Regions from separate parts of the Mesorhizobium sp. WSM4898 genome, predicted to be linked through region 2. Evidence: predicted binding sites of a transcription regulator. Region 2 holds the regulator's gene; each other region holds the start of a gene.

Region 1 (10,460 bases), on a different contig from region 2:
GCCTCGCTCGGCGCTGCGCTCGGTCTGCTCGGCCTCGGCGTGGCGCTCAGCGAACTGCCCTGGGGCGTGCTTACCGACCGCTGGGGCGACCGCCGCGTGCTGCTGACCGGGCTCGGCGCGACGGCCGTGTGGCTTTTTGCCATGGCAATCCTCGTCGTGCCGACGAAAACAGCCGCTCCCGGTGTCGTGCTGCTTTCGGCCAGCCTGCTCGTTGCAGGCCTGCTCGGCGGCAGCGTCAACGGCTCCAGCGGCCGCGCCATCATGGGCTGGTTCGGCGAAGACGAGCGCGGCTTCGCCATGAGCATCAGGCAGACGGCGGTGCCGCTTGGCGGCGGGCTCGGCGCGCTCGTCCTGCCGTGGCTAGCCTTGGGCTTCGGCTTCGCCGCCGTCTTCGGCCTGCTGGCGGCTCTCACCGCGCTCTCGGCTTGCTTTGCCCGGCGCTGGTTGCAGGAGCCGCCGACGCAAGGCGACGCGCATGCCGCCGCCGTCACGACCGGCCCGGCGCCGCTGCGCAACATCGAGGTCTGGCGCATCTCGGCAGCCATCGGCCTGCTCTGCTTCCCGCAGGTGGCGGTGCTCACCTTTGCCTCCGTCTTCCTGCACGACTTTGCCGGCACGGGCACATGGGTGACCAGCGCCACCCTCGCCGCCGTGCAGACGGGCGCCATGGTGATGCGTGTCTGGAGCGGCCGCTACACCGACCGCCACCGCAACCGAAGGCCGTTCCTGAGGTTCTGCAGCGCGCTGAGCGCGCTGGCCTTCCTGGTGCTATGGGTTCTGGCCATCCCTGCAGCCAGGCAGCCGTCGCTGCTGTTGCTCCTGCCCCTTATGGTGATCGTAGCCGGCATCTGCGTATCGGCCTGGCATGGCGTTGCCTATACCGAGCTTGCGACACTTGCCGGTGCCGGCCATGTCGGCACCGCGCTCAGCCTCGCCAACACTCTGGTCTTTGTCGGCTTCTGCCTGGTGCCGATCGCCATTCCCTGGCTTCTGCTTCTCTTCGCATGGCCGGGCGTGTGGCTGGCGGCCGCGATCTGCGCGGCGATCGCATGGCCGATTTTTCTGCGCACGGCCTGACGTTTTCGCCGGCTTTCCACAGCTGGCGGAGGCCGGCTTATCTGCAACATGAAAAAAACACGATCGGTGCCGTTAACCCCCCATCAAGGTTAATGCTTCATTTTGGCTCTCCGGGGTCAGTAGCGTTTCTGGAGAGTTCCGTGCATCGACGCGTTCTTACGCGGCTCGTCGCCGCCGCCGTTGCGAATAAACGTTCCTTCCTTCCTCCTTTGGTTCTGGGGCTCGGCTTCTGGGTCGGCTTTCCGTCCGTCGTCGCTTACCAGGATATGGCAAGCCTCGTGTCCGGGCTGGAGTCGCCCAGTCATCGCTGGAATGCCTATGTCGAAAAATCCGTCGCCGGCTCGGTGCACGCCGCCGAGATGCCGTTCGTCGATTCGGCCGCCACGGGCTCGATCTCCGGCTCCGGCGTGGACCTGCCTGGCGTTGGCACGGTGGCGCTCCGCGGCAAGGGCAATGTCGCCGGCGCTACGCCCGATGAGGACCGCGTCGTGCGCGCCGACAAGAAGGGCCGCCTCGTCCAGGTGTCGCCCGTTGCGCCGCCGAAGAATTTCAGCGCCGGCTCCATCTTCGAGCGCACCTCCTCGCTGCTCCGTCCGGCGATGGACAGCGGCCTGAAGCTGACTTTCGCCAAGCCCGGCATCAAGGGCAAGGAAATCCAGATCGCCCAGGCCTTCCACATCCGCGAGGACAAGAAGCCCGATCCGGATTTGCCGGCGGCTCTCGTCGCTCTCGTCAACAACGACAAGCCGGACATCCTCGCCACCGCCTATGCCCAGTCGGCGCCGGACTATGCCAAGGCCTCGCCCTTTGAGGCTCTGCTGCAGGACGATCCGAATGACGGCCGCTTCATCCCGCCGATGGGCAAGGGGGATCACGCCTGGATGCAGAATCCGCTGCCTGCGGCCGTCTTCTCCAAGCCGGAACAGGAATGCCTCGCCAAGGGCATCTATTTCGAGGCGCGCAGCGAACCGGTGCGCGGCCAGGCCGCGGTGGCGCAGGTGATCCTCAACCGCGTCCGCAACCCTGCCTATCCGAAGACGATCTGCGGTGTCGTCTACCAGAACGACAACTGGTTCAACCGCTGCCAGTTCTCCTTCGCCTGTGACGGCAGGAAGAAGCGCATCAACGACCCCGTCGCGTACAAGACCGCCCAGGATGTCGCCATGGCGGTGACCGCCGGCAAGATCTTCATCCCCGAGGTCGGATCCTCGACGCATTACTACGCCAATTACGTCCATCCGGGCTGGGCGCGCGCCATGCAGCGCATGACCAGGATCGGCCTGCATATCTTCTATCGCACCTATGGCGGCGGCTGGAGCTGAGCCGTTTAGGCGGCTCGAACTGAGCCGCTTGATCGGCACCCCGCGGCAACGCTCTTTCTCGTTTGCTGCGCGCACCGATCAGCGCGGCTTGTCGCCCGGATTCGCGCCGAGTCCTCGCACAGGCGTGACGGGCACGATGTCGCACCCGGATAAGCCATTGATTTGAAAGCGGAAAATACATCGCTTTGAAGTTCGGCCCGTGGCTTGACGGGCGCGGACCCGCTAACTATGTTGCCGGCGACTTTAGAAGCGGACGGACGGTGATCGTCTGCCCGGGCAGGGGGGTTGCGATGGCCGACAAAAACGGGCCAGACGGAACCGGAGAAACCGGCCGCGGCAGGCAGCCAGAAGCCACCATCCGCGACGACGAACTTGAGCGCCGCCGGCGCGAGCTTGAAGCATCGCTTGCATCAAGACGCACGGACCGGCTCGAGGGGAAAGACGAAGCGAAAGCTGCGACCGGTTACGGTCAGGCCCTGAAACTGTCCAGCGAGTTCATCGCCGGAGTGGTGGTTGGTGTCGGCCTGGGCTGGATCATCGACCGCTTGGCGGGAATCGCGCCCTGGGGTCTGATCGTCGGCCTGCTGCTGGGTTTTGGCGCCGGTATACTCAATGTCCTGCGTTCGTCGGGACTTGCATCGGAATTCGGCCAGGGCGGCAAGCCGCCCGAACCGAAGGACTGAAGTAAGGCGCCGCAAGGCGCGAAAGAAACTTAAGAAGCCGGTTGTGGCTTTGACGGGGATTTAAAGTGGCTGCTGCTGACCAGGTCGATCCGATCCACCAGTTCCAGATCCATCCGATCATCCCGCTTCATATCGGCGGCTACGACATTTCTTTCACCAACTCCGCTCTGTTCATGGTCGTGACGATCGCCGTCGCTTCCGCTTTCCTCTACATGAGCACCGCCAGCCGCGCCCTCATTCCTGGCCGCCTGCAGTCGGTCTCGGAAATGGCCTATGAGTTCGTCGGCAACATGCTGCGCGATGCGGCGGGCAAGCAGGGCATGCAGTTCTTCCCGCTGGTGTTCTCGCTGTTCATGTTCGTGCTGGTCGCCAACCTGATCGGCCTGTTCCCTTATTTCTTCACCGTCACCAGCCACATCATCGTCACCTTCACGCTGGCGATCCTGGTCATTGGCACCGTCATCGTCTACGGCTTCGCCAAGCACGGCCTCGGCTTCCTCAAGCTGTTCGTGCCGCATGGCGTGCCTGGCTATCTGATGCCGCTGGTGGTGGCGATCGAAGTCATTTCCTTTGTCTCGCGTCCGGTCAGCCTCTCCGTTCGTCTTTTCGCCAACATGCTGGCCGGCCACATCACGCTGAAAGTGTTTTCGGGCTTCGTCGTCAGCCTCAGCGCGCTGGGTGCGGTCGGCATCGCCGGCTCGGTCCTGCCGCTCGCCATGGCGGTTGCCCTGACGGCGCTGGAACTGCTGGTCGCCTTCCTGCAGGCCTACGTCTTCGCGGTGCTGACCTGCATGTATCTGAACGACGCTCTGCACCCGAGCCACTGATCGATTTTCACCGGCGCCCCGGCGCCAGCATACCCAACGTACCAACCGCAACGATTACGAAAACCACAGGAGTTTTGAAATGGACGCAACTGCAGCAGCTGCTATCGGCGCTGGTATCGCCTGCATCGGCATGGGCGGCGCCGGCATCGGCCTCGGCAACATCTTCGGCAGCTATCTCTCGGGTGCGCTCCGCAACCCGTCGGCCGCTGACGGCCAGTTCGGCCGCCTGATCTTCGGCTTCGCCGTGACCGAAGCGCTGGGCATCTTCTCGCTCCTCATCGCGCTGCTGCTGGTCTTCAGGTAAGAACCACGCGCTGACGAAAGGGGCCGCATGGTGCGGCCCCGCCGTATGGACAGGGGAATGAGATGTTCGTGACATCTGCCTTTGCGCAAGAATCCGCGCCGGCCACGGCCGAGGGCGATACGCATGCGGGCACCGCCGTGCCTGCCGAGGAGCATGGCACGTTCCCGCCGTTCAATGCCGAGACCTTCCCGTCGCAGATCCTGTGGCTCGTCATCACCTTCGGGCTCTTCTATCTGTTCCTGAAGCGGGTTGTGATGCCGCGCATCGGCGGTATCATCGATGTCCGCAACGATCGCATCACCCAGGATCTCGACCACGCCGCCAGGCTGAAGGGCGAGGCGGACGCTGCCGTTGCCGCCTATGAGCAGGAATTGGCGGAAGCCAAGGCCAACGCCAACAAGATCGGCCAGCAGGCGAGCGACGCCGCCAAGAGCGAAGCCGAAAGCACGCGCAAGAAGCTCGAGACGGAACTCGAGAAGAAGCTCGGCGAGGCCGAGGCGAGCATCGCCTCGATCAAGGCCAAGGCGATGAAGGAAGTCGGCACGATCGCCGAGGACACCACGTCGGCCATCGTCGAGGCGCTGGTCGGCGGCAAGACCGACAAGGCCGAGATTTCGGCCGCGGTCAAATCCGCGACCCGGTGAGGAGGCCATCATGGACGCCACATCACTTGCCACGCTCTGGGCCACCATTGCCCTGATCATCTTCCTCGGCGCCGTCATCTATCTGAAGGTGCCGGGCATGCTCGCAAAGTCGCTCGATTCCCGTGCGGCCAAGATCAGCAGCGAACTCGAGGAAGCGCGCCGCCTGCGCGAAGAGGCCCAGCAGCTGCTCGGCCAATACCAGCAGAAGCGCAAGGAAGCCGAGAAGGAGGCCGCCGACATCGTCGCCGCCGCCAAGCGCGAGGCCGAGCTCCTTGCTTCCGAGGCGCATAAGAAGACCGAGGACTACGTCGCCCGGCGCACGGCGCTTGCCGAGCAGAAGATCAGCCAGGCCGAGCGCGAAGCGATCGGCGAGGTGCGTGCCAGCGCCGTCGACATCGCCGTCGAGGCCGCCCGTGCGCTGCTTGCCGCCAAGGTCGACGCCAAGGCCGGCGCCGATTTGTTCAAGTCGGCGCTGCAGGACGTGAAGGCCAAGCTGAACTGAGCGGCTCTGCCGTTGCTGACATGAAGCCGCCTGGGCAACCCGGCGGCTTTTTTGTTTTGGGCGCGAACAATCTTCCCCCTTGAGGGGCCCTTGAGGGGGAGCTTTCGCCGAAGCCGACAGAGAGGATCGTTGCGCGTAGAGCTCGACGCCTTGTGCGACTAAAGAGGGCGTCGGTGCTTCACGCGCGACGACCCTCTCCGCCAGCCGGCCATTTCCCCCCCCCGACGGGGAAGATTAATCTATTCCCTCGAAGCTCTCTTCCGCTTCCGCCACCTCGACGCCGCCAAACCGGAACGGTGCGAACGACGCCCTATGCAGTCGCGCCACCGGGCCATGCGCCTCGATCGCGGTCCGGTGGCGGACCGTCGCGTAGCCCATATGCATTTCGAACCCGTAATGCTCATGATGGCCGCCGCAGCCGCACATCATGCGGTCGCGCATCACCTTGGCGATGATCGAGGCGGCGGCGATAGATTGCGAGCGCTGGTCGCCCTTGATCAGCGCGCGTCCCTCGCAGGTGAGCCCTGGCGGCACGTCGCGGCCGTCCGCCAGCGCCAGTTTGGGCGGCAGCGACAGTCCGGCGGCGGCGCGGCGCATGGCTTCCAGGCTGGCTTTCAGAATGTTGCTGTTGTCGATGCCTTCGGCGCTGATCGAGGCCATCGAGACGCTGAGCGCCGAGCCCAGGATTTTGAGGAACAGCGCCTCGCGCTGCAGATGGGTGAGGCGCTTGGAATCGTCGAGCCCTTCGGGAATGTTGGCCGGGTTGAGCACCACGGCCGCCGCCACCACCGGACCGGCAAGCGGCCCGCGGCCCGCCTCGTCCATCCCCGCTACCGGCCACAGCCCCTCGGCCATCGCTTTCGTTTCAATCGAGAAGTCGGGCTTCTCGACCATTTCGAAGAGAAGCGGAGAATCGGAACGCGCGCGAGCCATGGTGCGGCGAGGTTCGCATCGGCTCCGATTCTCCGCAAGTCCCTCCGGGTCGGATGGGGCGTCGGACCGGGAGGGCACCGTCTCACGGCCGGGGGACTGGGCCGGACGGGATTCTTGAGCAATTCCAGCAAAAGTGCGTAGCGGGCTTTCCGTACGAAGTTACATCAAAACAGAGGGTTAGCGGAATCGCAATCCGGGCGCAAAACTCTGCCTCCCGAGTTGCCTTGGCGCCGGCCTTCGCGGCCGGCATTGTCTTCACAGCAGCATCAACTGCTCGCCGACGCCGGAGCCTGCGACGAATTGGTCGGTCCGAAGCTGCCGCCGCTCGGCATTGAGGCCGAGCCGCTTGGCGGCGATCTCGAAGCGCCGGCCGATCTGCCACGCATAGGGTCCGGCGCCCTTCATGCGCTTGCCCCATTCCGAATCGTAGTCCTTGCCGTCGCGCATCGAGCGGATCAGCGACATCACATGCCGGTAGCGATCCGGATAATGGCGCAAGAGCCAGTCCTTGAAGATCGGCGCCACCTCGAGCGGCAGACGCAGCACGACATAGCCTGCCTCTCTGGCGCCGGCGGCGCGCGCCGAATCGAGGATGCGCTCCATCTCCGGATCGGTGAGGCCGGGAATGATCGGCGCCACCATCACCGAGGCGGGGACGCCGGCATCCGAAAGCTGCCTTATCGCTTCCAGCCGCTTTGTCGGCGTCGAGGCGCGCGGCTCCATGGTTCTCGCCAGCATGCGGTCGAGCGTCGTCACCGACAGCGCCACCTTGGCGAGCCCGCGCTCGGCCATGCGCGACAGGATGTCGATATCGCGCGTCACCAGTGCCGACTTGGTGACGATGCCGACCGGATGGCCACGCGCCTCCAGCACCTCCAGGATCTCGCGCATGATGCGGTATTGCTTTTCGATCGGCTGATACGGATCGGTGTTGGTGCCGATGGCGATGGTGCGCGGCTGGTAGCCGGGCTTCGACAATTCCCTGTCCAGCATTCGCGCCGCATCGGGCTTGGCAAAGAGCTTGGATTCGAAATCGAGCCCCGGCGACAGGCCCATGAAGGAATGCGTCGGCCTGGCAAAGCAGTAGACGCAGCCATGCTCGCAGCCGCGATAGGGATTGATCGAACGATCGAAGGAAATGTCCGGCGACTCGTTGCGCGTGATGATGGTGCGCGGCTTCTCGACCTGCACCTCCGTCTTGAACGGCGGCAGTTCCTCCAGCGAGTTCCAGCCATCGTCGAACACATGCCGGCTGACCGGCTCGAAGCGGCCGGACGGATTGATGCCCGCGGAGCGTCCGCGATTGCGGTCCGGCCGCACGCGCATGCCGCTCTGTTCTATCATTGCATTTGCCATCTCGGCTCTGCCTGCTCCGAAAGCGGCAATGTCGGCGCGCACGATCTGTTCCATTTTCGCCCTCTCCCAGGGACTGTCGGCAGGCTGTCGAATCGCTCTGTTCATGAAACTATTCCTATTTTGCCAATGAGAACAAAGCAAGAACTTTTTCGTTCAGAACGCGCATCTGGCGCAGCGCCGCGCTTTCCGCTATTCGGCTAAAATGCTCAGCGTCCTCATCGAAACCAGGAACGACGAAGAAGGCCTTGCCCGCACGCTGGCCTCGCTGATCGGCGGCGCGGTCGAGGGCGTGGTGCGCGACGTCATCGTCTGCGACACCGGCTCGACCGACCAGACGCATCGCGTCGCCGAGCATGCCGGCTGCCACCTCGTCGCCGGCGGCATCGCAACAGGCATCGGCCAGGCCAAGGGCGACTGGCTCCTGCTTCTGGAACCCGGCGCCCGGCTCGCCGAAGGCTGGATCGACGACGTCGTCGCTCACGCGGCGAGGCAGACGATGCCGGCGCGTTTTTCACGCGCCCGCGGCAATCGCACGCCGTTTCTGGTCCGGGTTTTTTCGGGCAACCGGGCTCTGGAGGAAGGGCTTGTCATCAGCAAGCGCCAGGCCACGGTGCTGGCGAAAAGCGCCCGCAGCGCCGAAGCCCTGGCGCGCGGCCTCGCCACCAGAAGGCTGATTGCCGAAATCTGGGTGGCGCCGCCGAAGTGAGCGCATGCCCTCCTTCTCTCCAGAAGGCGAAAAGAGAGAAAAAGGCCGCGAACTTTGCCGGCCCATTCTATTGTGCATTGCACAAAAACCTGCAGTGGATTAGCATCTGCTTGAAGCGGGACAATCGGGATTGGGTGACGATGAAGCGGCAGACGGCTGGCGCTTCGTCGGACGCCATGCATACGAGGAACCCGATGAACCTTGGTACTCCAGACAATTCAGGCGCGGCCAGCCTGGAGGCGATCGCTCGTAATGGCAGCCTGTTCAGGCGCATCGCCGTGCGCATCCCGACCTATCTGAAAGATCTACGCGAAAATCCGGCCTGGCTGCCGATGTTCGTGCTGGCGCGCACCATGCCGGGGCGCCGCATGCACTGGCTAGGCGCCAGACGCGTTCGCCCGCTCGACAATGCGGGAGAGACGATGTTTGCCGGCGTCGATCGCGAGGCGGTGGTCGCGGCGCTTCGCTCCGATGGACTGTTTTCGGGGTTCACGCTGCCGTCGGCGATCCATGAGGAGATCGCCGTTTTTGCGCAACGCACGCCCTGTTTCGGCAATTTCGACCGCCGTCTCGAATTCATGCCGGGCGACCATGCCGAGGCGGAGAAGCGTTTCGGCCGCTCGCTGCTCAGCGGGCATTATTTCGAACGCATTCTCGATTGCCCGGCGGCGCTTGCCATCCAGCGGGATCCGCTGCTCCTCGAGGTCGCGCAGCACTATCTCGGCGGCCAGGCGAAACTGATCACGACGCGCGTGTGGTGGAGCTTTCCGACCGGCAAGGCCTCGGATGCCGACAAGAATCTCGCCTCGCTCGGCAAATACCATTTCGATCTCGACGATTGGCGGATGCTGAAATTCTTCTTCTATCTGGTGCCGGTCGACGCCGGCACCGGCCCGCATGTCTATGTCCGCGGCAGCCACAGGCGCCGCGCGCTCAAGCACCAGCTCACGCTTCTGGTCGGCCACCCCGCGGAAGACGTGCTGGACGTCTACGGTCCGGAAAGCGCTGCGACGCTGACGGGCGAGGCGGGCCTCGGCTTCGTCGAGGATCCGTTCGGCTTCCATATGGGAACGGTGCCGACGCATACGCCGCGGCTGATGATGGAAATCGGCTTCGGCGTCTCGCGGCCGTCGCGCCGCCGCTTCCACGGCGAGCCGGTCATCCGCTGAGCCGGACGGGGCCGCTACTCCGGCTTGCCGCCGCGCCTGAGGTGCTCGTCCAGCCGCGGCATGATCTCGACGAAGTTGCAGGGCATGTGCCGGTAGTCGAGCTGCGCCTTGATGATGCCGTCCCAAGCATCCTTGCACGCGCCGGGCGAGCCCGGCAGCACGAAGATAAAGGTGGCGTTGACGACGCCGCCGGTCGCCCGGCTCTGGATCGTCGATGTGCCGATCTTGTCATAGGAAATCCGGTGGAAGACTCCCGAAAAGCCGTCCATGCGCTTTTCGAAAATCGGCTCCAGCGCTTCCGGCGTTACGTCGCGGCCGGTGAAGCCGGTGCCACCCGTGGTGATAACGACGTCCACCGTTTCATCCCTCGACCAGGCGAGCACTTTTTCGCGGATCTTCTCGCGGTCGTCGGTGACGATGTCGCGAGCCACCAGTATATGGCCAGCCTCTGCGATGCGGTCGGCCAATATCTGCCCGGATTTGTCCTCGGCCAGGCTGCGCGTGTCGGAAACGGTCAGCACCGCGATGCGCACCGGGATGAAGGGGCGGCTTTCGTTGGCCATCAGTCGGTCTCCATGCTGCGCGTCGCGGCCACGAACCAACCGGGATGGCGGCGGCGGATGTCGATCGCCGCGCGCTTGGCGACATTGCCAGTCTCGAACAGGCCGAAGCAGGTAGCGCCGGAGCCCGACATGCGGGCAAAGGCGGCTCCCGCTTTTTTCAGCGCCTTGAGCGCATCGCCAATCGCCGGTTGGATGGCGCGAGCGGCAGGTTCGAGATCGTTCCGCGTCGTGTCCAGCCAATTGCGTATGCCGTGAAAATCGAGCCGGCCGGGCAGCGGCGGCAATGCCGCATTGTCAGGTCCGGAAAGCGCCTTGAATACTTCGGGTGTCGAAACGGCGACGCCCGGGTTGACGAGGACCAGCGCAAGCGCCGG
Region 2 (10,460 bases):
GCGAATAGCGGCTTCCGCGGTTGCGGCGCTCCATTCGCTGGAGATCGCGGCGAGCGCGGCATGGGTACCGCGCAAAATGGCGCGGGCGTCGCTGCCAAGCAACCCCGCAGCCCTTTCGTCGAGCTGCAAGGGCCGCTCGGCGAACAGGAAGCCGGCTCCATCGACGAGCTCGACCAACGTCTTTGCCCGCTCCTTGAGGCCCGGCATGGCAGCAAGCAGCTGTGCCTGGCGCCTGTCGTCGAGCTTGGCCGCAAGCGCCGGGCCACCCTCGAGATAGGGCAGGGTGGCTACGAGAATATCAAATAGCGCCTTGTCGTCCATCTTGCGCATATGGACGCCGTTCAGCGCCTCGAGCTTGGCGAAGTCGAACCGGGCGGCGCCCTTGTTGACGTCGGCGATGTCGAACCAGGAGATCATATCCTTGATCGACATCACCTCGTCGTCGCCGTGGCTCCAGCCGAGCCTGGCCAGATAGTTGAGCAGGGCCTCCGGCAGATAGCCCATGGCGCGATAAGCCTCGACGCCGAGCGCGCCGTGGCGCTTCGACAGCTTGGCGCCGTCGGCACCATGGATCAGCGGGATGTGCGACATCGACGGCACGGTCCAGCCCATGGCGTTGTAGATTACGGTCTGGCGCGCGGCGTTGGTCAGGTGATCGTCGCCGCGGATGATGTGGGTGACGCCCATATCGTGATCGTCGACGACGACGGCATGCATGTAGGTCGGGTTGCCGTCCGAGCGCAGGATGATGAAGTCGTCGAGGTCCTTGTTCGGGAATCGCACCTCGCCCTGTACGCGGTCGTGCACGACGGTCTCTCCTTCGGTCGGCGCCTTGATGCGGATGGCGCCCTTGACGCCGGGAGGCGCCTCGGAGGGGTCGCGGTCGCGCCACTGGCCATTGTAGCGCGGCGGCAGCCCGTTGGCCCGCGCCGCCTCGCGCATCGCCTCCAGCTCGGCAGGCGTCTCATAGCTGTAATAGGCCTTGCCCAGCCGTACGAGCTCCTCTGCCACCTCACGGTGGCGCGGCGCTCGCTCGAACTGCGACACGGCCTCGCCGTCCCATGAGAGGCCGAGCCAGGTCAGCCCGTCCAGGATAGCGGCTGTCGCCGCTTCGGTGGAGCGCTCGCGGTCAGTGTCCTCGATGCGCAGCAGCATCGTGCCGCCCGTGTGCCTGGCGTAGAGCCAGTTGAACAGCGCCGTGCGCGCCCCGCCGATGTGCAGATAGCCGGTGGGCGAGGGGGCAAAGCGGGTGACGACCTTGTCGGACATGGAACTCTCGGAAGAAGCTCTGAAGCGGGCATGATTGCGCGGACTTTCGCGCGGTGGGCGTTCATGTAGCATAGGAGGTCTGGGGCGCAAGGGGCAGACCCGATGGCTGGACGTGGCCGGGGTGCGGAGGATGGCGAGAAGACGACGGCTGGCGTGAGCGAGCGCCTGCTGTTTGCCGACACCGTGCCTGCTGAGGCAGTACCGGTTTGGGTTCCCGTGCCGCGTCCGGCCACCGAGATTTCGGACGGCGACGCCGTCGTGAAGCCGCCTCCGCCGGCAGCGATCGACTTGATCCGCAGGCGGTTCCGCCGTGCCTCGTTTTCCGCGATTCGCCGGGGTGTGGCCGAGGCAGCCTCCACCGAGCTCGACCGCGGCATCGGCTTCCTCCTGGTGCCGGTGTTCCTGGCCGCCGGCGTGATACTCTATTATTCCTTGAGCGCCGAGCCGGATCTTTACAGACCGCTGGCGGCGGTGGCGCTGATGGCTCTATGCGCGGCGGTTTCGCGTCCCTGGCTGAAGACACACCTGGTCTTTATGGCGGCGCTGTTTTGCGCGCTGGGCTTCGTCGCCGCGAAGGTCGAGACCTGGCGCGCCGCTACACCGATGCTCGGCTCCGAAATCCAGACGCGGCTGACAGGCCGCGTCGTCATCGCCGAGGAAATGGCCAATGGCCGCGTCAGGCTGACCATCGATCTCCTCTCGACCGCGCATCCAAAGCTGCGCTACGCACCGGATCGCGTCAGGCTCTCGGCACGCAGGATCCCGGCCGGCATGAAGGCCGGATCGCTGGTGACGGGTTACGCGCGGCTCCTGCCGCCGACCGGGCCGGTCCGTCCCGAAAGCTATGATTTTTCCTTCGACAGCTATTTTTCCGGCATCGGCGGCAGCGGATTTTTCCTCGGCGACCCGAAACTCATTCCGCCAACCGACCCGATCGCTCAGACGAGCATCGCCTCGGCCATCGAGAACACGCGCGAAAACATTGCCGACCACATCAGAAGCACCGTCGGCGGACCCGAAGGCGAAATTGCCGCCGCACTGATCGTCGGCGTGCGCGCCGGCATTCCGGAGGACATCAACGAGGCGATGCGGCGGACCGGCATCTATCACATCATCTCGATTTCGGGCCTGCACATGGCGCTGGTCGCCGGCACGGTCATGCTTCTGCTGCGCGGCGCCTTTGCGCTGTTCCCGGATTTTTCGTCACGCCGGCCGGTGAAGAAATATGCCGCGGCAATCGCGCTTATGTCGATCGCCGCCTATCTCGTCATCTCCGGCGTGGTGGTCGCCGCCGAGCGAAGCTTCATCATGCTGGCCGTCATGCTGATCGCCGTGCTTTTCGACCGCGCCGCGCTGACGATGCGCAACTTGGCGATCTCGGCCATCGCCGTCATCCTGGTGTCGCCGCATGAAGTGGTTGGCCCGAGCTTTCAGATGTCGTTCGCGGCAACCGCCGCCCTTGTCGGCGCCTATGCCGGCTGGTCCGACTACCGCGCCGGCAAGGTGAGAGCGCCGCCGGAAAAGCGTTCGTTCCTGCGGTTCATGTCGCACAAACTGGCAGTCGGAGCAGGTGGCGCCGCAATGACGTCGATCATTGCCGGAAGTGCCACGGCGCTGTTTGCCATCTGGCATTTCCAGCGCGTCTCGCCGCTCAGCCTGCTGGCCAATCTCGCGATCATGCCGATCGTCACGATCGTGATGTTTCTCGCCGTCGCCAGCGCGGTCATGATGCCGTTCGGCTTCGACGGGCCCTTCCTCTATTTGATGGGCAAGGGCCTAGCGGCGATGATCGCGATCTCGGCGTGGATTTCGGAGTGGTCGCCGGTCGATGCCGTGGGCCTGATCTCGATCCATTCGGTGCTGCTGGCGACGATCGCGCTCGTCATCGCCACGATGGCGACTACGTGGCTCAGGCTGGCCGCAATTCCTTTCGCTGCCGCGGCCGTCATGATCATCCCGCAGGTGCGCACGCCGGACCTGCTGATCTCGGAGGACGCGCATCTGGTGGCGATGCCGATCGGCGGCGGCGAACTCGCCATCAATCGTGCCCGCTCGAACGAGTTCACCACCGATAACTGGAAACGCGCGCTCAAGGCCGAAACGATCGTGCCGCCGGAGACATTCGCCAAGGGCACACTGGACTTGGCCGATCCCGTCGACCTGCCGCCTGGATCGCCCTTTTACTGCACGGGCGACCTCTGCATTGGCCGGCATCCATCGGGCGCGATCGTCGCGCTCGCCGAGAACCGCGAAGCAGCCCGGCCTGCCTGCGACTTCGCAGACCTCATCGTCATCAACGACGCCACGGCCTACAATCCCTGCCGCGATCCACGTATTCTCGTCGTCACCAAGCGGCAGCTCGCGCGCGACGGCAGCGGCGCTGTCTTCTTCGATCCGCAATCGGCGACGGCGCGAGCAACCATTCAATACGCCGTCGAAAAACCGTACCGCCCTTGGCACGAACAGCGGCGATACTCGCGTGAGGCGAGGGGGTTGGCGCCTTACAAGAAGCCCGAGAAGCCGGAAGCCAAGCCGCAGCCCCTCAGTAGCGGCGGATGAGCCCGACGAGCTTGCCCTGAACCTTCACGCGATCGGGACCGAAGATGCGCGTCTCATAGGCCGGATTGGCAGCCTCGAGCGCGATGGAGGCGCCCTTGCGGCGGAAGCGCTTCAGCGTCGCCTCCTCGTCATCGACCAGCGCCACGACGATCTCCCCGGGGCTCGCAGTGCTGGCGTTGCGGATGATGACCGTGTCGCCGTCGAAGATGCCGGCCTCGATCATCGAATCGCCTTTGACCTCGAGCGCGTAGTGCTCGCCGCCCGCGATCATGTCCGGCGGCACTGTGATCGAATGCGTCTGGTGCTGGATGGCGTCGATCGGCACGCCGGCGGCAATGCGACCCATCACCGGGATGGAGACGGCTGAAACGGCGTCGTCGTCATTGCTGGGCGTCGGCGTGCGGGCGGGCGCCGCGGGTTTGATCTGGCGGCCGAGATTGCCTTGGCCGCCCTGGATGACGCTCGGCGAGAACTTCTTCGCCGCATTGAGGCCGGGCGCGATCGAGTCAGGTAGGCGCAGCACTTCAAGGGCACGCGCCCGGTTCGGAAGCCGGCGAATGAAACCGCGCTCCTCCAGCGCCGTGATCAGGCGGTGGATGCCCGATTTCGAGGCAAGGTCGAGCGCTTCCTTCATCTCATCGAAAGACGGCGGAATGCCGCTTTCCTTGAGCCGTTCATGGATGAACATCAGCAGTTCATGTTGTTTGCGCGTCAGCATGGCGGCCCCCATGGGTTCTGAAACCAGAATCAGAAAAACAAACCCAGAACAAACACTATCTGTTCCAGTTGTGTTCCGCAACCGTTTAAAGTTTAGTGAATGTGTTGACGTTTTGTTCAGCGTAACATCAGAACGCTGCATTCCTCGCCGGCTTCAGCCGCCGGTGCGAAGGGTTGGCGCACGATCAGGCCATTGGCATCGGCGAGCATCCTCAACATCGAGGAATCCTGGATGCCGAACGGTGTTGCGATCAACCCCCCCGCATCTTCGCGGACCACGGCGCGCACATAGTCCTGCCTGAGATCGTTGGCGTGCATTGCGACGCCTAACCGGGCCGTGCGGATTTCCTGACGGCAGGACCGGCCGCCCAGCCGCGCCAGAAGCGGCTTCAGGAACAGCTGCGAGCAGACCAGGCTTGCGACCGGATTGCCGGGCAGGCCGATGCAGCGAATGTCGCCGAGCCGGCCAAACATCAGCGGCTTGCCGGGACGCATGGCGATCTTCCAGAAGTCGAGCTGCATGCCTTCGCCGGTCAGCACGTCATGGATCAAGTCGTGGTCGCCGACGGAGGCGCCGCCAAGCGTGACGATGACGTCGGCGCCGGCCTTGACCGCCTTCTTGACCAGGGCCGCGATCGCGTCCTTGCGGTCGGCGGCAATGCCGAGGTCGAGCGCGCGCGCGCCGACCGACTGGGCCGTAGCTGTGACGCCACAGGCATTCGACGAGATGATCTGGTCGGGGCCGAGCGCGCTGCCCGGCGGCAGCAATTCATCGCCGGTGGCGATGATGGCGAGCAGCGGCTGCCGCACCACGTTGAGACTCGGATGGTTGGCCGATGCCGCCAGCGAAAGCGCCGCCGGATCGAGCTGGCGGCCTTTTTCGAGGAGCAGGTCGCCCTCGCAGAAGTCGAGGCCGCGGCGACGGACGTTTCGTCCCTCCACGGTCGGCTCGGTCACTTCGATGCCGCCGCCGCCGAGATCGCGGACATTCTCCTGGATAACGATGGTATCGGCGCCTTCGGGGAGCGGCGCGCCGGTGAAGATGCGCACGGCCTCGCCCTTGCCGACAGAGCCGGTGAAGCCACGCCCGGCGGGCGCCATGCCGATCACGGAGAGCCGCGCCGGCGCCGAGGCTACGTCGGCGGCCCGCACGGCATAGCCGTCCATCGCCGACGCATTGAAGGGCGGCTGGGTGCGCAGAGCCACCACGGGGTCGGCCAGCACCCGGCCGGACGCGTCGGCCAGCGGCACGCTTTCGCCTGGCAGCGCGGTCGCGCCGTCCAACAGGCGTTGGAGCGCCTCGGCGACCGGAAGCAAAGCCATGCTAAGGACCTACCTTGTAGTCGCCCGACTTGCCGCCGGCTTTCTCGACCAGCCTGATGCCGGAAATCGCCATGGCGCGGTCCGCTGCCTTGGCCATGTCGTAGATGGTGAGGCAGGCAACCGACGCCGCGGTCAGCGCCTCCATTTCGACCCCGGTCTTGCCGGTAACCCTGGCAAGCGCGGTGACCCTCAGGCCGGGAAGCGCGCGATCGGGCTCGATCTCGACGGCAACCTTGGTGAGAAGGAGGGGATGGCAAAGCGGGATGAGCTCATGCGTCTTCTTGGCCGCCATGATGCCGGCGATGCGCGCCGTGCCCAGCACGTCGCCTTTCTTGGCGTCGCCGGCCAGGATCATCTCCAGCGTTTCCGGCTGCATGGTGACATACCCTTCGGCGATGGCCGTGCGCGTCGTCTCGGCCTTGCCGCCGACATCGACCATGTTGGCTTCGCCCTTGGCGCCGAGATGCGTAAGCGCGGGCATCCTCAAACGGCCTCGGCCGGCGCCTTGCCCGTCAGCAGAAGGGCGGTCGCGGCGGCCACGTCGGCCTGCCGCATCAGGCTTTCGCCAACGAGGAAGGTGCCGATCTTGTTCTTTTCCAGCCGCCGGCAGTCCTGATGGGTGAAGATGCCGCTCTCGCTGACCAGCAGCCGGTCGTCCGGGACCATGGCGGCAAGCCGCTCGGAAACGTCGAGGCTGGTTTCGAAGGTTCTCAAATCGCGGTTGTTGATGCCGATCAGCCGCGACGAGAGGCGAAGCGCGCGTTCCATCTCCTGTTCGTCATGCACCTCGACCAGCGCGTCCATGCCGAGATCGAAGGCCGTGGCTTCCAATTCACTGGCCAAGGCGTCGTCGACGCTCGCCATGATGATGAGGATCGCGTCCGCGCCCCAGGCGCGGGCTTCATGAACCTGATACGGGTCGAAGAGGAAATCCTTGCGCAGGGCGGGCAGGCTAACGGCGGCGCGCGCTGCGGTCAGAAAGCCGGGCGCGCCCTGGAAGGACGGTGCGTCGGTCAGCACCGAAAGACAGGCAGCACCGCCTTGTTGATAGGCCCTCGCGAGCGCCGGCGGGTCGAAGTCGGCGCGGATCAAGCCCCTGGAAGGGCTGGCCTTCTTGATCTCCGCAATCAGCGCGAAGCCGCCGGCCTTCCGCTTGGCCTCAAGCGCCGCAAGGAAGCTGCGCGGGGGTTCCGCATCCTTGGCCTTCGCCTTGACCTCGGCAAGCGGCGCGCTGAGCTTTGCGGCGGCGATCTCATCGCGCTTGTAGGCTTCTATCTTGCGCAGGATATCGGACAAAATTCTAACCGTTCGAAATCTCGATGAGCTTGTCGAGCACCGCGAGCGCCCGGCCGCTGTCGATGGCCTGCGCTGCTGCCTCGGTGCCATCGCCGAGCGTCGTCGCCTTGCCGGCCACCACCAGCCCGGCGCCGGCATTCATCAGCACGGTGTCGCGATAAGCGCCGGCAGCGCCGCCCAGCATATCGCGCAATGCCTTGGCATTGTAGGCCGCTTCGCCGCCGCGCAGATCCTCTTTGTTATGCCGCTTCAGTCCGACCGCTTCCGGAGTGAGGGTAAAGGTGCGGATCTCGCCGCCGGCGAGCTCTGCGACCTGCGTCTCGCCCGTGGTGGTGATCTCGTCATAACCGTCGCCGTGCACGATCCAGGCATGATCGGTACCCAGCGCCTTCAGCGTCTCAGCCACCGGCATGATCCATTCGGGCAGGAAGACGCCAACCATCTGCCGGCCGACGCCGGCTGGATTCGACAGCGGCCCGAGCAGATTGAAGATGGTGCGCGTGCCGAGCTCGCCCCGGACAGGACCGACATGCTTCATCGCCGGATGATGCGCTGGCGCGAACATGAAGCCGACGCCGGCCTCCTGGATGCAGCGGCCGATCGTCTCCGGTGCGATGTCGACCTTGACGCCGAGGGCCATCAGCACATCCGCCGCGCCGGTCAGCGAGGACAGGCCGCGATTGCCGTGCTTGGCCACCGGAACACCCGCGGCGGCGATGACGAATGCCGATCCGGTCGAAATGTTCACCGAGTGCGAATTGTCGCCGCCGGTGCCGACGATGTCGATGGCGCCGCGCGGGGCTTCGACGCGGAGCATCTTGGCGCGCATCGTGGCGACCGCGCCGGAGATCTCGCTCACGGCTTCGCCGCGCACGCGCAACGCCATCAGGAAGCCACCGATCTGCCCCGGCGTCGCGTCGCCCGACATGATGATGTCGAAGGCCTCGCGCGCTTCCTCAAAGGAGAGCGCGGTGCCGGTCGCGACCTTGGCGATATATGTCTTAAGCGCGCTCATCGTGTCTGTGCTTGGGAAACGGCGGCCGGATCGATACGAACGTCATATTGCGACTGCAGCTGCGCCACCAGCTGATCGAGCAGGTCGTCGGATATGCCGGCGCTGAAAGATTTCTGCGCGTCTTCCGGGACAGAGCTGCCATCGGCACCGGCAGGTTCGAAGACTTCGGCAACCTTGAACAGGATCTGGCCGTCGCCGGTGGGCGAGGGGATCAGGCCCGTGCTGCCTTCGCCGACGCCGAACATGGCCGCCGCGCCCTCGTTGCCGAAATCGGCATCGTCGGCTTCGCGCTTCAGGCCGCGCTTGGTCTGCTTCTCGAGCTTAAGCTCGCCCGCGATCACGTCGAGCGTCGCACCGGCCTTGAGGCGCTTTTCCAACTCCCCGGCCTTGGCGGTGAGCCGCTTGTCGGTCTCGGCCGCGGTCCAGTCGGCCACCACCTTCTGGCGAACCTCGTCCAGCGTTCGGTCGCGCGCCGGCGTGATCGACTGGACTTCATAGAAAACGAAGCCGTTGGCGGCAGTGGTCAGGCCTTCATTCTCGGTGTTCGGCTCGGCCTCGAAGACGGCCTTGATGAGGTCCGCCGATTGCGGCAGGTCGTTGACGATCGTGCCGTCCGGCCGCTGGCCGGTGCGGTCGATGGCGTCGATGGTGACGACCTTGAGCTTTAGCTTGTCGGCCGCCTGGGCAAGCGAGGCACCGGAAGCGCGGGTGTCCTCGTAGCTGTCGTGGACGTCGAGCAGGACGCGGCTTGCCTCGCCGAGCGCAAGATCCTTGCGGATCTGGTCGGACACTTCCGAAAGCGGCTTCACCACCTGCGGCTTGATCTCGGTGACGCGCAAGAGCACCGGGCCGAAGGCGCCCTGAACCACCGGGCTGACCTCGTTGACGTTGAGCGAGAAGGCTGCGTCGGCCACCGCCTTGTCGGCGATCTTGTCCTTTGCCAGCGTGCCGAGCACGGTGTCGGCCTGCGTCTTGCCCTCTGCGGTGACGATCTTGTCGAAGGTGGCGCCGGCCTTCAGGGAGTCAAATGCCGCCTTGGCCGCGTCCGGCGTCTTGAACACCAGCTGTTCGATGGTGCGCATTTCGGGCGTCGTATAGCGCGCCTTGTTCTTGTTGTAGTCGTCAGCGACCTGCTGATCGGTGACCGCCGTCGGGTCCATGATGTCCTGCGGCTCAAGCCGGATATAGGAGAATTTGCGGTATTCCGGCGCGGCGTAGTTCTTCTTGTTGGCTTCGAAATAGGTTTTCAGCGCGCTGTCGGACGGCGCCTCGATCGGCTGGACGAGTGTCTTCGGCAGGACGAGATAGTCGATCGTGCGGTCCTCTCCGCGATAGAGTGCGACCGCCTTCAGGAAGGTCTGCGGCGCCTTGAGGCCGTCGGAAATCGCCTCGACGATCTGCTGGCGGACCGCCACCTGCGAGCGGTTCTTCAGATAGTCCTCGGGTCGCATGCCGATCTGGCTCAGCAGATATTCGAAGGTCCTGCGGTCGAACTGGCCGCCTGGACCCTTGAAGGCCGGATCCTCGCGCGTCAGCTCGGCCAGCCGGTCCTTGGAAAGGCCAAGCCCGAGCTTGCGAGCCAGCTCGTCGAGAACGGCGCCGGAGACGAGCTGCGCCAGGACCTGGTTGTCGAGGCCGAGCAGCTTAGCCTGTTCATGCGTGATGCGCTGGCCATATTGCTGCGACAGCAGGTTGATCTGGCGATCGTAGGCGAGGCGGTATTCGTTGATCGAAACCGTGGTGCCGCCGGCGGTAATCACCGAATGATGGCCAGCCAAGCTTCCCGACAGGCGCCCGGAAATACCCCAGACGGCAAAGCTCACCACCAGCAAGGACAGCAAAGCTTTCGCGACCCAGGTGCCCGCCGCGCTTCTCAAAATACCAAGCATGCCCACTTCCGATCTTTGCGCATTTTCGCATGCGCCGACTCTGAAACAAGCGCAATAGCGTCCTTCCGGCCCACTGTCGATTGCTTTGTGGCCCGATTTTGGTAGTGAGGGCGCTGCCTTATGTTGCCTGGAGAACTCGACGCCATGACCCCTGGAATCCGTCCGCTCGTTGCCGGCAACTGGAAAATGAACGGCACCAGCGCCTCGCTCAACGAGTTGAGGATGATCGGCAACGGCTTCATGAGCGGCCTCGATGCGGAGACGGAAGCCCTGGTCTGCGTTCCGGCCACCTTGCTTCACCAGGCCGCAGAGATCCTTTCGCGGACACCGGTTCGCGCCGGCGGCGAGGATTGCCACCCCAAGGAGAGCGGCGCCTATACGGGTGAGATTTC
Region 3 (10,460 bases), on a different contig from region 2:
GCCTCAATCTCCCCGCCGACGCGCCCTTTCGCCTGTTCGCGCTCGGTCGCAGCATCGGCTGGACGGCGCATGCCATCGAGCAGGTGACGAGCAACAGGCCGATCAGGCCGCGAGCCCGCTATGACGGCCCTGCAGGAACACCTGACGGCTAGCCATCACGACATGGTGTCGAGCTTGCGCTGCATGGCGGCGATCTGCGCCTTCAATTCCTGCAGGTCGTCGGATTTCTCGTCCTTCTTCGGCGGCTCGGCGGGCGCAGCGGAATTGGGGCCGCCGGACGGGAACGGCGTGAACATGCGCATCGCGTTCTGGAACATCTCGACGTTGCGCCGCGTCTGTTCCTCCAGCGCCTTCATCGGCGTCTTCATCATGTCGATCGGCGTCTTGCCGAAGGCGCCCTTCAGCTGCTCGCGGAAACGCTCCTGCTCCTTGGAGAAGGCGATCATCGACTGTTCGAGGAAGCTCGGCACGATCATCTGCATCTGGTCGCCGTAGAAGGAGATCAGCTGGCGCAGAAACGGGATCGGCAGCATGTTCTGCCCGTCCTTGTTCTCCAGCTCGAAGATGATCTGGGTCAGCACCGGATGCGTGATGTCGTCGCCGGTCTTGGCGTCCTGCACGGTGAATTCTTCGCCCTTCTTGACCATCTCGGCCAGATCTTCGAGCGTCACATAGGTGCTGGTGCCGGTGTTGTAGAGCCGGCGGTTGGCGTACTTCTTGATGACGATCGGGTCGTCTTTTGCGGCCATCCGTATCCTCCCCAGGATACCGGCGCGTTCACAGTAAGCGGCCGGTAACGATTGCGCCATTTGTCGAGGATATGCGCAAAAGCGTCACAATTCCAAGCGGTTTGTGCAGTGCGGCATCAATTAATGCCGAAAGGGCGGGCCAAATTGTGCTGCAGCGCGATGGCCACGCCGTCACGATAAGCGCTCGACTTGCTTGCCGCGCATGGCGGCCATGCCGATTTCCGGTTTGACTCAGGTGCTTGAACGGGCAAGAAAGTCTCCAAGGATAGCCTAACGACACCTCGAAGCCTGGAGAAGAAAATGTCCGCTTCCAATTCAATCGTCGTCGCCAGCGCAGCCCGCACAGCAGTCGGCTCCTTCAACGGCAGTTTCGCCGCCACGCCCGCGCACGAGCTCGGCGCGGTCGTCATCAAGGAATTGCTCGCGCGTGCCAAGGTCGACCCGGCGGAGGTGGACGAAGTCATCCTCGGTCAGGTGCTGACCGCCGCTCAGGGCCAGAACCCGGCCCGCCAGGCTTCCATCAATGCCGGTCTGCCCAAGGAGACGACTGCTTGGGGCCTCAACCAGGTTTGCGGCTCGGGCTTGAGGGCCATTGCGCTCGGCATGCAGCAGATCGCCACCGGCGACGCCAAGGTGATCGTCGCCGGCGGCCAGGAATCGATGTCGCTGTCGCCGCACGCCCAGCACCTGCGCGCCGGCGTCAAGATGGGCGACTACAAGATGATCGATACCATGATCAAGGACGGCCTATGGGATGCCTTCAACGGCTACCATATGGGCAACACCGCCGAGAACGTCGCTCGTCAGTTCCAGATCACCCGCGAAGTCCAGGACGAGTTCGCGCTGGCCTCGCAAAACAAGGCCGAGGCGGCGCAGAAGGCCGGTAAGTTCAAGGACGAGATCGTCGCCGTCACCATCAAGGGCAAGAAGGGCGACACCATCGTCGACCAGGACGAATACATCCGCCACGGCGCTACGCTGGATGCCATGACCAAGCTGAAGCCGGCCTTCGACAAGGACGGCACCGTCACCGCCGCCAATGCTTCGGGCATCAATGACGGAGCCGCCGGCGCGCTGCTGATGAGCGAGGCCGAGGCTGCCAGGCGCGGCATCACCCCACTGGTCCGCATCGCCTCCTGGGCGACCGCCGGCGTCGACCCGGCGATCATGGGCACCGGCCCGATCCCGGCCTCGAAGCGGGCGCTGGAGAAGGCCGGCTGGTCGGCCAAGGACCTCGATCTCGTCGAGGCCAACGAGGCCTTCGCCGCGCAGGCCTGCGCCGTCAACAAGGGCATGGGCTGGGATCCCTCGATCGTCAACGTCAATGGCGGCGCCATCGCCATCGGCCATCCGATCGGCGCCTCGGGCGCCCGCGTGTTCAACACGCTGGTCTACGAGATGCGCCGCCGCGGCGCAAAGAAGGGCCTCGCGACGCTTTGCATCGGCGGCGGCATGGGCGTTGCGATGTGTGTGGAAGCCTTGAACTGAGCGAATGGCGAACTGAGCGAATAGCGAATGGGGAGTAGCGAATAGGGGGAAATGGCGTTGCACGACGGGCTATCGATCCCTACTCGCTATTCGCCACTCCCTATTCGCTCTTCCGACCAAAGGGAGGAAATGCATGAGCAAGGTAGCAATCGTCACGGGCGGATCGCGCGGCATCGGTGCGGCGATATCGGTGGCCCTGAAGAATGCCGGCTATTCGGTCGCCGCGAACTATGCCGGCAATGACGAGGCGGCCCAGAAATTCAAGGCCGAGACCGGCATCCCCGTCTACAAATGGTCGGTCGCCGATTATGACGCTTGCGCCGCCGGCATCGCCCAAGTCGAGGCTGATCTCGGTCCGGTCTCGGTGCTGGTCAACAATGCCGGCATCACCCGCGACACCATGTTCCACAAGATGACCCGCGAGCAGTGGAAGGAGGTCATCGACACCAACCTTTCCGGCGTCTTCAACATGACGCATCCGCTATGGAACGGCATGCGCGATAGGAAGTTCGGCCGCGTCATCACCATCTCCTCGATCAACGGCCAGAAAGGCCAGATGGGCCAGGTCAATTATTCGGCCTCGAAAGCCGGCGATATCGGCTTCACCAAGGCGCTTGCCCAGGAAGGCGCCCGCGCCGGCATCACCGTCAACGTTGTTTGCCCCGGCTACATCGCCACCGACATGGTCATGGCCGTGCCGGAAAAAGTGCGGGAATCGATCATCGCTCAGATCCCGGTCGGCCGTCTCGGCGAGCCGGAGGAGATTGCGCGCTGCGTTGTCTTCCTCGCCTCCGAAGACGCAGGCTTCATCACCGGCTCGACCATAAGCGCCAATGGCGGCCAGTATTTCGCCTGAGATCTTGTTCGGCTGAACTCTTCTGACACCGATGGCAGGCGGCCCGCCGCAAACGGGCCGCCTGTTTTTGTCTGCGCTCCGGCAGCACCGGGTGGGCATGCCTCAATTTGGCACGCAAAAGTTAACAGCCTCCCCGCGCCCTGTGGGAAACCCGGTTCACAAGCTGTGGATTTTCGGTGCACAAGCTTTGGACAACACCATATCTAGGGGTGAACAAAACAGGAAGTTTTGCAGATCGCTGATTCGTCGCCGATTCGTTCCGGCTTTGGCCGAGAAGTTAACGCGCCGCGCCGGAAATAGGCGCGAAGAAGATTAACGCCGGTTAGGAAAGATCAACCATTTCACAATGTTGGCGGCCGCGCTCGAGTCCGTCGCGGTCGCTCCCCCGCAAAGGTTAACGACGCTCCGGAACCAGCGCGAGCCAAGCACGAAACGGGCCAGTTCACAGATTCAGCATGTGGTGAGACTCATGGTCAAAAAATCCACATATAGCCGTGAACAAAACCTGAATCAGAGCGAGTCAGTGATTCGTCGCCGATTCGTTCCAGACTCGTTCCAACGGTTAATCGGCCGCGGATTTTGACCTTGCCTGTCGTCGCGCCATCTCTTGATGGGAACATTCCGCTTTCGCTTCGCGTCTGAAATCCCTATGTGTGCCCTGTCACACGCGGCGGCACCGCCGCGTCCCCGACAACAAGCGGCAGAAAGCCTCATTTCCGAGCCGATGAATATCCAGCCGAAACCCTCCCAGCCGCTGATCCTTTCCGGCCGCGACGTAACGGCCGTGCTCGGCCCCACTAACACCGGCAAGACCCATCTCGCCATCGAGCGCATGGTGTCGCACGACACCGGCATCATCGGTCTGCCGCTGAGGCTCCTTGCCCGCGAGGTCTATACGCGCGTCTGCGAGAAGGTCGGCGCCAGCAAGGTGGCGCTGATCACCGGCGAAGAGAAGATCGTGCCGGCGAGCGCGAGATATTCCGTCTGCACCGTGGAAGCGATGCCGCGAGAGACCGATGCCGCCTTCGTCGCCATCGACGAGGTGCAGCTCGCCGGCGACCTCGAACGCGGCCACATCTTCACCCACCGCATCCTGCATCTGCGCGGCCGCCAGGAGACGCTGCTTCTGGGCGCCGCCACCATGCACGGCATCCTGCAACGCCTGCTGAAGGGCGTCTCGGTGGTGACGCGGCCGCGGCTGTCGCATCTTGCCTACGCCGGCTCGAAGAAGCTCACCCGCCTGCCGCGGCGCACGGCGATCGTCGCCTTCTCCGCCGACGAGGTCTATGCCATCGCCGAATTGATCCGCCGCCAGCAGGGCGGTGCTGCCGTCGTTCTCGGCGCGCTCAGTCCCCGCACCCGCAATGCCCAGGTGGAGATCTTCCAGTCGGGCGACGTCGACTATCTGGTCGCCACCGATGCCATCGGCATGGGCCTGAACCTCGACCTCGAGCACGTCGCCTTCGCCCAGAACCGCAAGTTCGACGGCTACCAATACCGCAACCTGACCGCCGCCGAGCTAGGCCAGATCGCGGGGCGTGCCGGCCGACACCTGCGCGACGGCACCTTCGGCGTCACCGGCCAGGTCGATCCGTTCGACGAGGATCTGGTCAAGAAGATCGAGGGGCACGATTTCGACCCGGTGAAGGTGCTGCAGTGGCGCACCGCCGATTTCGATTTTGCCAGCCTCGATGCCCTGAAACGCTCGATCGAGACCAACGCGCCGGTCGAAGGGCTGACCCGGGCATTGCCGGCGGTCGACGCTCAGGCGCTGGAACATTTGTCGCGCGACGCCGACATCAGGACGCTTGCCACCGGCAGGGAGCGCGTGGCGCTGCTGTGGGAGGCCTGCGCGCTGCCGGACTACCGCAAGATCGCGCCCGCCCAGCATGCCGACCTCATCGCCTCGATCTATATGGACCTTGCACGCCATGGCCATGTCGATGAGAATTACATGGCCGAGCAGGTGCGGCGGGCCGACACCACGGATGGTGATATCGACACGCTGTCGCACCGGATCGCCCAGATCCGCACCTGGACCTTCGTCTCCAACCGACCGGGCTGGCTGGCCGATCAGCTACACTGGCAGGAAAAGACGCGCGAAATCGAAGACAGATTGTCGGATGCGCTGCATGAGCGGTTGACGAAACGCTTCGTAGACCGCAGGACTTCCGTCCTCATGCGGCGCCTTAGAGAAAATACCATGCCTGAAGCTGAAATCAGCCCAACCGGAACCGTGCTCGTCGAAGGCCATCACGTCGGCGAGCTGCAGGGATTCCGCTTCACCGCCGACCAGAGCGCCGGCGGCGAGGACGCCAAGGCGGTGCGCACCGCTGCCCAGAAGGCGCTCGCGGCTGAGTTCGAGGCGCGCGCCGAGCGCTTCGCCGCCTGCGCCAACGGCGATCTGGCATTGGGCTCGGACGGTGTCCTGCGCTGGATCGGTGCGCCGATCGGCACCCTGGTTGGCGGCGACGAGGCCTTGAAGCCGCGCCTTGTGCTGCTTGCCGACGAGCAGCTCACCGGCCCTGCCCGCGACAAGGTCGCGGCGCGCGCCGAGCGTTTCGTCAATTTCCAGATCGAGTCGCTCTTGAAGCCGCTGGTCGATTTGAAGAACGCCGAGCAGCTCACCGGCATCGCGCGCGGCATCGCCTTCCAGCTCGTCGAGCATTTCGGCCTCATCAACCGCCGCGACATCGCCGAGGAAATGAAGTCGCTCGACCAGGAAGGCCGGGCGGCCCTGCGGCGTCTTGGCGTGCGCTTCGGTGCCTACCACGTCTTCGTGCCGGCGCTGATCAAGCCGGCGCCGGCCGGGCTGGTGACGCTGCTCTGGGCGCTTAAGAGCGACGGCAAGGACAAGCCAGGCTTCGGCGACGTGGTGAATGCGCTGGCATCGGGCCGCACCTCGGTGGTCATCGATCCTGCTTTCGACAAGACGTTCTACAAGCTCGCCGGCTATCGCAATCTCGGCCGCCGCGCCGTGCGCGTCGATATCCTAGAGCGGCTGGCCGATCTCATTCGCCCCGCGACCAACTGGAAGCCCGGCCTCGGCCAGCGACCCGACGGCGCCTATGACGGCCACGCCTTCATGGTGACGCCGCCGATGATGTCGATCCTCGGCGCGACCGCCGACGACATGGAAGAGATCCTAAAAGGCCTTGGCTATCGCGCCGAACCGAAGCCGGCGGCGGAGGTGAATGCCAAGCTCGACGCGCTGGACAATGCCGCCCGCGAGGCCGCGGCTGCGAAGCTTGCGGCGGAAGAGGCTGCGCGTGCTGCACAGGCGGCAGAGGCGCACGCCGTGGCAACAGACACGGTTGTAGAGGCAACGATCGAGGGATCCGAGCCGGCTGCCGCTGAAGTTCCTGCCGACGCCATCGCGGAAGCCGCGACGGAGCCTGACGCGAAAGATCCGGCGGAAGCTTCGGCTGCGGTCGCGGAAGAGACTCCGCCTGTGGAGACCGCTGCAGCGGTGGACGCTGCAGCAGCGTTTGGGTCGGCTGAAAGCGGCGACGCCTCCACCTCGATGGGGGAGGTCGCGGCGGGAAGCGACGCGGGTGGGGCTGACGGCGCCGACGATGCAGACGGCACCAACACCGCCGACGCCGGCGCTCTCCACGAGGGCGAAAGCGGTGAAGGCGCAGAGCCCCCCGCCGAGCCGGAAGAGCCGAAGCCGATCCTGCTGTGGCGGCAGGCGCGCTTCGACCATTCGCGCCCGCGCCACCGCTATGACAATCGCCGCGACAATCGTCCGCGCAAAGGCCAGGCTGCAGGCGATGGCCAGGCGGCTGCCACGGGTGGCCAGGCCGGCGATCGGCCAGCCCGTGAGGGCCGCCGCGACCAGCGCGACGGGGCCGGCAAGCCGCGCTTCGACCGCTCGAAGTTCAAGCCGAGACCGGAACGCGAAGGCGGCGAACGGCGCGAAGGCAGGCCGCAGGGCGAGCGTGCCGATCGCCACGAGGGGGGCCGCCGCGAGGGCCGGCCGGACTGGAAAGGCAACAGGCAGGACGGCAAAGGCAATGCCGCAGGCGGCAGCAAGCCGGCCTTCCAGGGCAAACCGCGCGAGGAGCGTCCGCAGCGCTTTGATCCGGATTCACCCTTTGCCAAGCTCGCCGCCTTGCGCGACCAGCTGAAGAAATAGCCTCGGCCGGTCCCGATGGTTGGAGAAGGCCGCCAGCGCATCGACAAATGGCTGTTCTTCTCGCGTGCGGTGAAATCCCGGTCGCTGGCGGCGAAGCTCGTCGTTGCCGGGCGCGTCCGCATCAATCGCGACAAAGCAGCGCAGGCCTCCGATCTGGTCAAGGCCGGCGATGTGCTGACCATCACGCTCGACCGCCGAATCCTTGTCTGGAAGGTGCTTGGGCCCGGCGCCCGGCGTGGTCCTGCCGACGAGGCGCGGCTGCTTTACGAGGATATGTCGCCGCCGCCGACGCCCAAGGGCGAGGCGGTTCCTGACGCCATTCCGGCGCTGCGCGAAGCCGGCACCGGCCGTCCGACCAAGCGGCAGCGGCGGCAGACGGACCGGCTGCTCGGCGAGGACTAGAAGATTCGACGGAACCTCGTCGCGGCAGGCGCGCGGAATTCCTTTCCGCGATGCCGGCTCAGGCGGGAAGTCCTGCCCTTGCAAGCGGCGGGCAAAGGCGTTACCTCACCAAAAAAGCCCAGCAAATACGGGACGTCCCGGAGCCTGCGATGACCTATGTCGTGACCGATAATTGCATAAAATGCAAATACATGGACTGCATCGAGGTCTGTCCGGTCGACTGTTTCTACGAAGGCGAGAACATGCTCGTCATCCATCCTGACGAGTGCATCGACTGCGGCGTGTGCGAGCCGGAATGCCCGGCCGACGCGATCAAGCCGGACACCGAGTCCGGGCTCGACAAATGGTTGCAGGTCAATTCCGAATACGCGGAGAAATGGCCCAACATCACTGCCAAGAAAGAGCCGCCGGCCGACGCCAAGAACTTCGACGGCGAGGCCGGGAAGTTCGAGAAGTATTTCTCGCCGGAGCCCGGCGAAGGCGACTGAAGGCTGGACCGGGCAAGCCGGCATGACGCCACGTAAGCGAGCCGATACAATTGCTGTCTTGACAGCCAGCGATGGCGCATGGCGTTAGCGAATGCAGCAAAACCTTGATTCTTCCGACTTTTTGTGTTATATCCGCGAAACATGCCGGTGACACAACGTCGATTTATGGCGCTAACGCCCCAAATCACTGAAAGGTGAACTTTTCAAATCCGGACCAGAGCGATCTGGGGCAGGCAATCGCATTCGTGCGGTTTGTCGGCCCCGGCTTATTCCGGTGAGTTCACTTGTTGTGCGGCTAAAGATCGGCTTCCGCCGATCGTCTGAGTTCAGCCGGCGCCGCCATGCCGGCGCTACAACTAAGGAGTTCAGGGCGTAATGGCAACGATCACCCCGCAGAAGAAGTCCACCGCGGCCCGTCACGGGTTCAAGACCGGTGAGTTTATCGTTTACCCGGCGCATGGCGTCGGCCAGATCGTGGCCATCGACGAGCAGGAAGTCGCGGGTCACAAGCTGGAGCTGTTCGTCATCGATTTCCAGAAGGACAAGATGAGGCTTAAGGTGCCGGTCGCCAAGGCGACCTCTATCGGCATGCGCAAGCTCTCGGAAGAGGATTATGTCGATCGCGCGCTGAAGGTCGTGCAGGGCCGCGCCCGCATCAAGCGCACGATGTGGTCGCGTCGCGCGCAGGAGTATGATGCCAAGATCAATTCCGGCGACCTGATCTCGATCTCGGAAGTGGTGCGCGACCTCTATCGCGCCGACAACCAGCCGGAGCAGTCCTATTCCGAGCGCCAGCTTTACGAAGCCGCGCTCGACCGCATGGCTCGCGAGATCGCCGCCGTCAACCGCATGTCGGAGACCGAGGCGGTTCGCCTCATCGAGGTCAACCTCAACAAGGGTCCGAAGCGCGGCGCCAAGGCCGACAACGAGGAAGCCGAGCAGGAAGAAGCTGCCTGAGCATTCGCCTGCCGAACAACGAAGAACCCGGCCTGGCGCCGGGTTTTTGTTGCGCAATATCGGAAGGTCGGCGCTGCCCTCATCCGCCTGCCGGCACCTTCTCCCGTATAGTGAACGGGGAGAAGCGAGATGACGGCGTCGTTGGCGCCCATTCTGAAACGTTGGCGATTGGCGAACTCTCTGATGAAAGCGTCCTTTCTCCCGTCACTATACGGGGAGAAATGCCCGGCAGGGCAATGAGGGGCAGCGCCAACTTATGAAGGAATCATACCTGATCCCCCGCCCCCGCCTTCCTTCCGCGCCTCCTCCTGCCGCAGCGAGGCGATGAAGCGCTTGGTCCGCTCGCGCTCGGGGTTGTCGAACACGATCGAAGCCGGGCCCTTCTCGACGATCGAGCCGGCATCGAGGAACACCACCTCCTGCGCGATCTTGGAGGCGAGTCTCAGATCATGCGTGGCCATCACCATGGTGGTGCCCTCGCGGGCCAGTTGACCCAGCACGTCGACCACTTCCTGCGCCAGCTCCGGATCGAGCGCCGAGGTCGGCTCGTCGCAAAGCAGCACGCGCGGCGACGGCGCCAGCGCCCGGGCGATCGCAACGCGCTGCTGCTGGCCGCCTGACAGAGTCGCCGGCCAGGCATCGGCCTTATGCGCCATGCCGACCTTCTCGAGCAGCGCCATCGCCCGCTCGCGCGCCCGCGCCTGCGGCCATTTCAGCACCGTCACCAGCCCTTCCATGACGTTCTCGATCGCGGTGCGATGCGGAAAGAGCTGAAAATTCTGAAACACCATGCCGGTCTGCAGCCGCACGCGCTGAATGTCCGCCGCCGGTACCTTGGCGCCCGGCCGAAATTCCAGCGTCTCGTCGCCGATGCGCAAAGTGCCCGAGGTCGGAATTTCCAAGAGGTTGATGCAGCGCAAGAGCGTGCTTTTTCCGCCGCCCGAAGGCCCGACCAGCGCCGTGACACTGCCTTCGTCGATGCTGACGGTGACACCTTTCAGGACAAGATTGTCGCCGAAGCGCTTCTCGATGTTGGTAAGGCCGATCATGCATTGGCCTCCAGGAAGCCGCCATAGCGGTTGAGCCGCACCTCCAGCCGCGCCTGCAGAGCCGACAGCACCGAGCTCATCGCCAGATAGAGCGCCGCCGCCTCGACATAGAGGATCAGCGGCTCGTAAGTGGTGGCGACGATGCGCTGCGCAGCCTGGAACATTTCGGGCACCGTTATTGCCGCCGCGAGCGAGGTGTCCTTGACCAGCGATATGAACGTATTGGAGAGCGGCGGCACCGCGACGCGGCTCGCTTGCGGAAGGATCGTGCGCCGCATCGCCTGGCTCCAGGTCATGCCGATCGAATAGGAGGCCTCCCACTGCCCTTTCGGC

The links. The regulator LexA, encoded in region 2, represses DNA repair genes until DNA is damaged. The targets are predictions, from matches to a motif close to TGTTCNNNNTGTGTTCNG.
Region 1: a site for LexA is predicted at 7,777-7,794, ahead of P9228_RS21120 (PA0069 family radical SAM protein). Genes of this name have one in related genera too.
Region 3: a site for LexA is predicted at 3,634-3,651, ahead of P9228_RS28225 (helicase-related protein). Genes of this name have one in related genera too.

What each region holds. Positions count from the first base shown of each region.
Region 1 covers NZ_JARTVQ010000004.1:377,367-387,826, reverse strand. Annotated here, with positions in the region: gene P9228_RS21160 (MFS transporter) at 1-1,077, shown strand, start outside; gene P9228_RS21155 (cell wall hydrolase) at 1,218-2,399, shown strand; gene P9228_RS21150 (AtpZ/AtpI family protein) at 2,690-3,082, shown strand; gene P9228_RS21145 (F0F1 ATP synthase subunit A) at 3,148-3,909, shown strand; gene P9228_RS21140 (F0F1 ATP synthase subunit C) at 3,989-4,213, shown strand; gene P9228_RS21135 (F0F1 ATP synthase subunit B) at 4,276-4,857, shown strand; gene P9228_RS21130 (F0F1 ATP synthase subunit B) at 4,868-5,359, shown strand; gene P9228_RS21125 (ribonuclease HII) at 5,594-6,292, opposite strand; gene P9228_RS21120 (PA0069 family radical SAM protein) at 6,548-7,702, opposite strand; gene P9228_RS21115 (glycosyltransferase) at 7,851-8,354, shown strand; gene P9228_RS21110 (hypothetical protein) at 8,549-9,523, shown strand; gene moaB (molybdenum cofactor biosynthesis protein B) at 9,538-10,086, opposite strand; gene P9228_RS21100 (4-(cytidine 5'-diphospho)-2-C-methyl-D-erythritol kinase) at 10,086-10,460, opposite strand, start outside.
Region 2 covers NZ_JARTVQ010000003.1:375,482-385,941, forward strand. Annotated here, with positions in the region: gene gltX (glutamate--tRNA ligase) at 1-1,269, opposite strand, end outside; gene P9228_RS16540 (ComEC/Rec2 family competence protein) at 1,372-3,828, shown strand; gene lexA (transcriptional repressor LexA) at 3,812-4,546, opposite strand; gene glp (gephyrin-like molybdotransferase Glp) at 4,663-5,868, opposite strand; gene moaC (cyclic pyranopterin monophosphate synthase MoaC) at 5,870-6,349, opposite strand; gene trpC (indole-3-glycerol phosphate synthase TrpC) at 6,352-7,167, opposite strand; gene trpD (anthranilate phosphoribosyltransferase) at 7,169-8,179, opposite strand; gene P9228_RS16570 (peptidyl-prolyl cis-trans isomerase) at 8,176-10,068, opposite strand; gene tpiA (triose-phosphate isomerase) at 10,213-10,460, shown strand, end outside.
Region 3 covers NZ_JARTVQ010000011.1:104,161-114,620, reverse strand. Annotated here, with positions in the region: gene P9228_RS28245 (citrate/2-methylcitrate synthase) at 1-152, shown strand, start outside; gene phaR (polyhydroxyalkanoate synthesis repressor PhaR) at 156-749, opposite strand; gene P9228_RS28235 (acetyl-CoA C-acetyltransferase) at 1,050-2,237, shown strand; gene P9228_RS28230 (beta-ketoacyl-ACP reductase) at 2,371-3,093, shown strand; gene P9228_RS28225 (helicase-related protein) at 3,818-7,231, shown strand; gene P9228_RS28220 (RNA-binding S4 domain-containing protein) at 7,247-7,633, shown strand; gene fdxA (ferredoxin FdxA) at 7,783-8,121, shown strand; gene P9228_RS28210 (CarD family transcriptional regulator) at 8,497-9,078, shown strand; gene P9228_RS28205 (amino acid ABC transporter ATP-binding protein) at 9,333-10,127, opposite strand; gene P9228_RS28200 (ABC transporter permease subunit) at 10,124-10,460, opposite strand, start outside.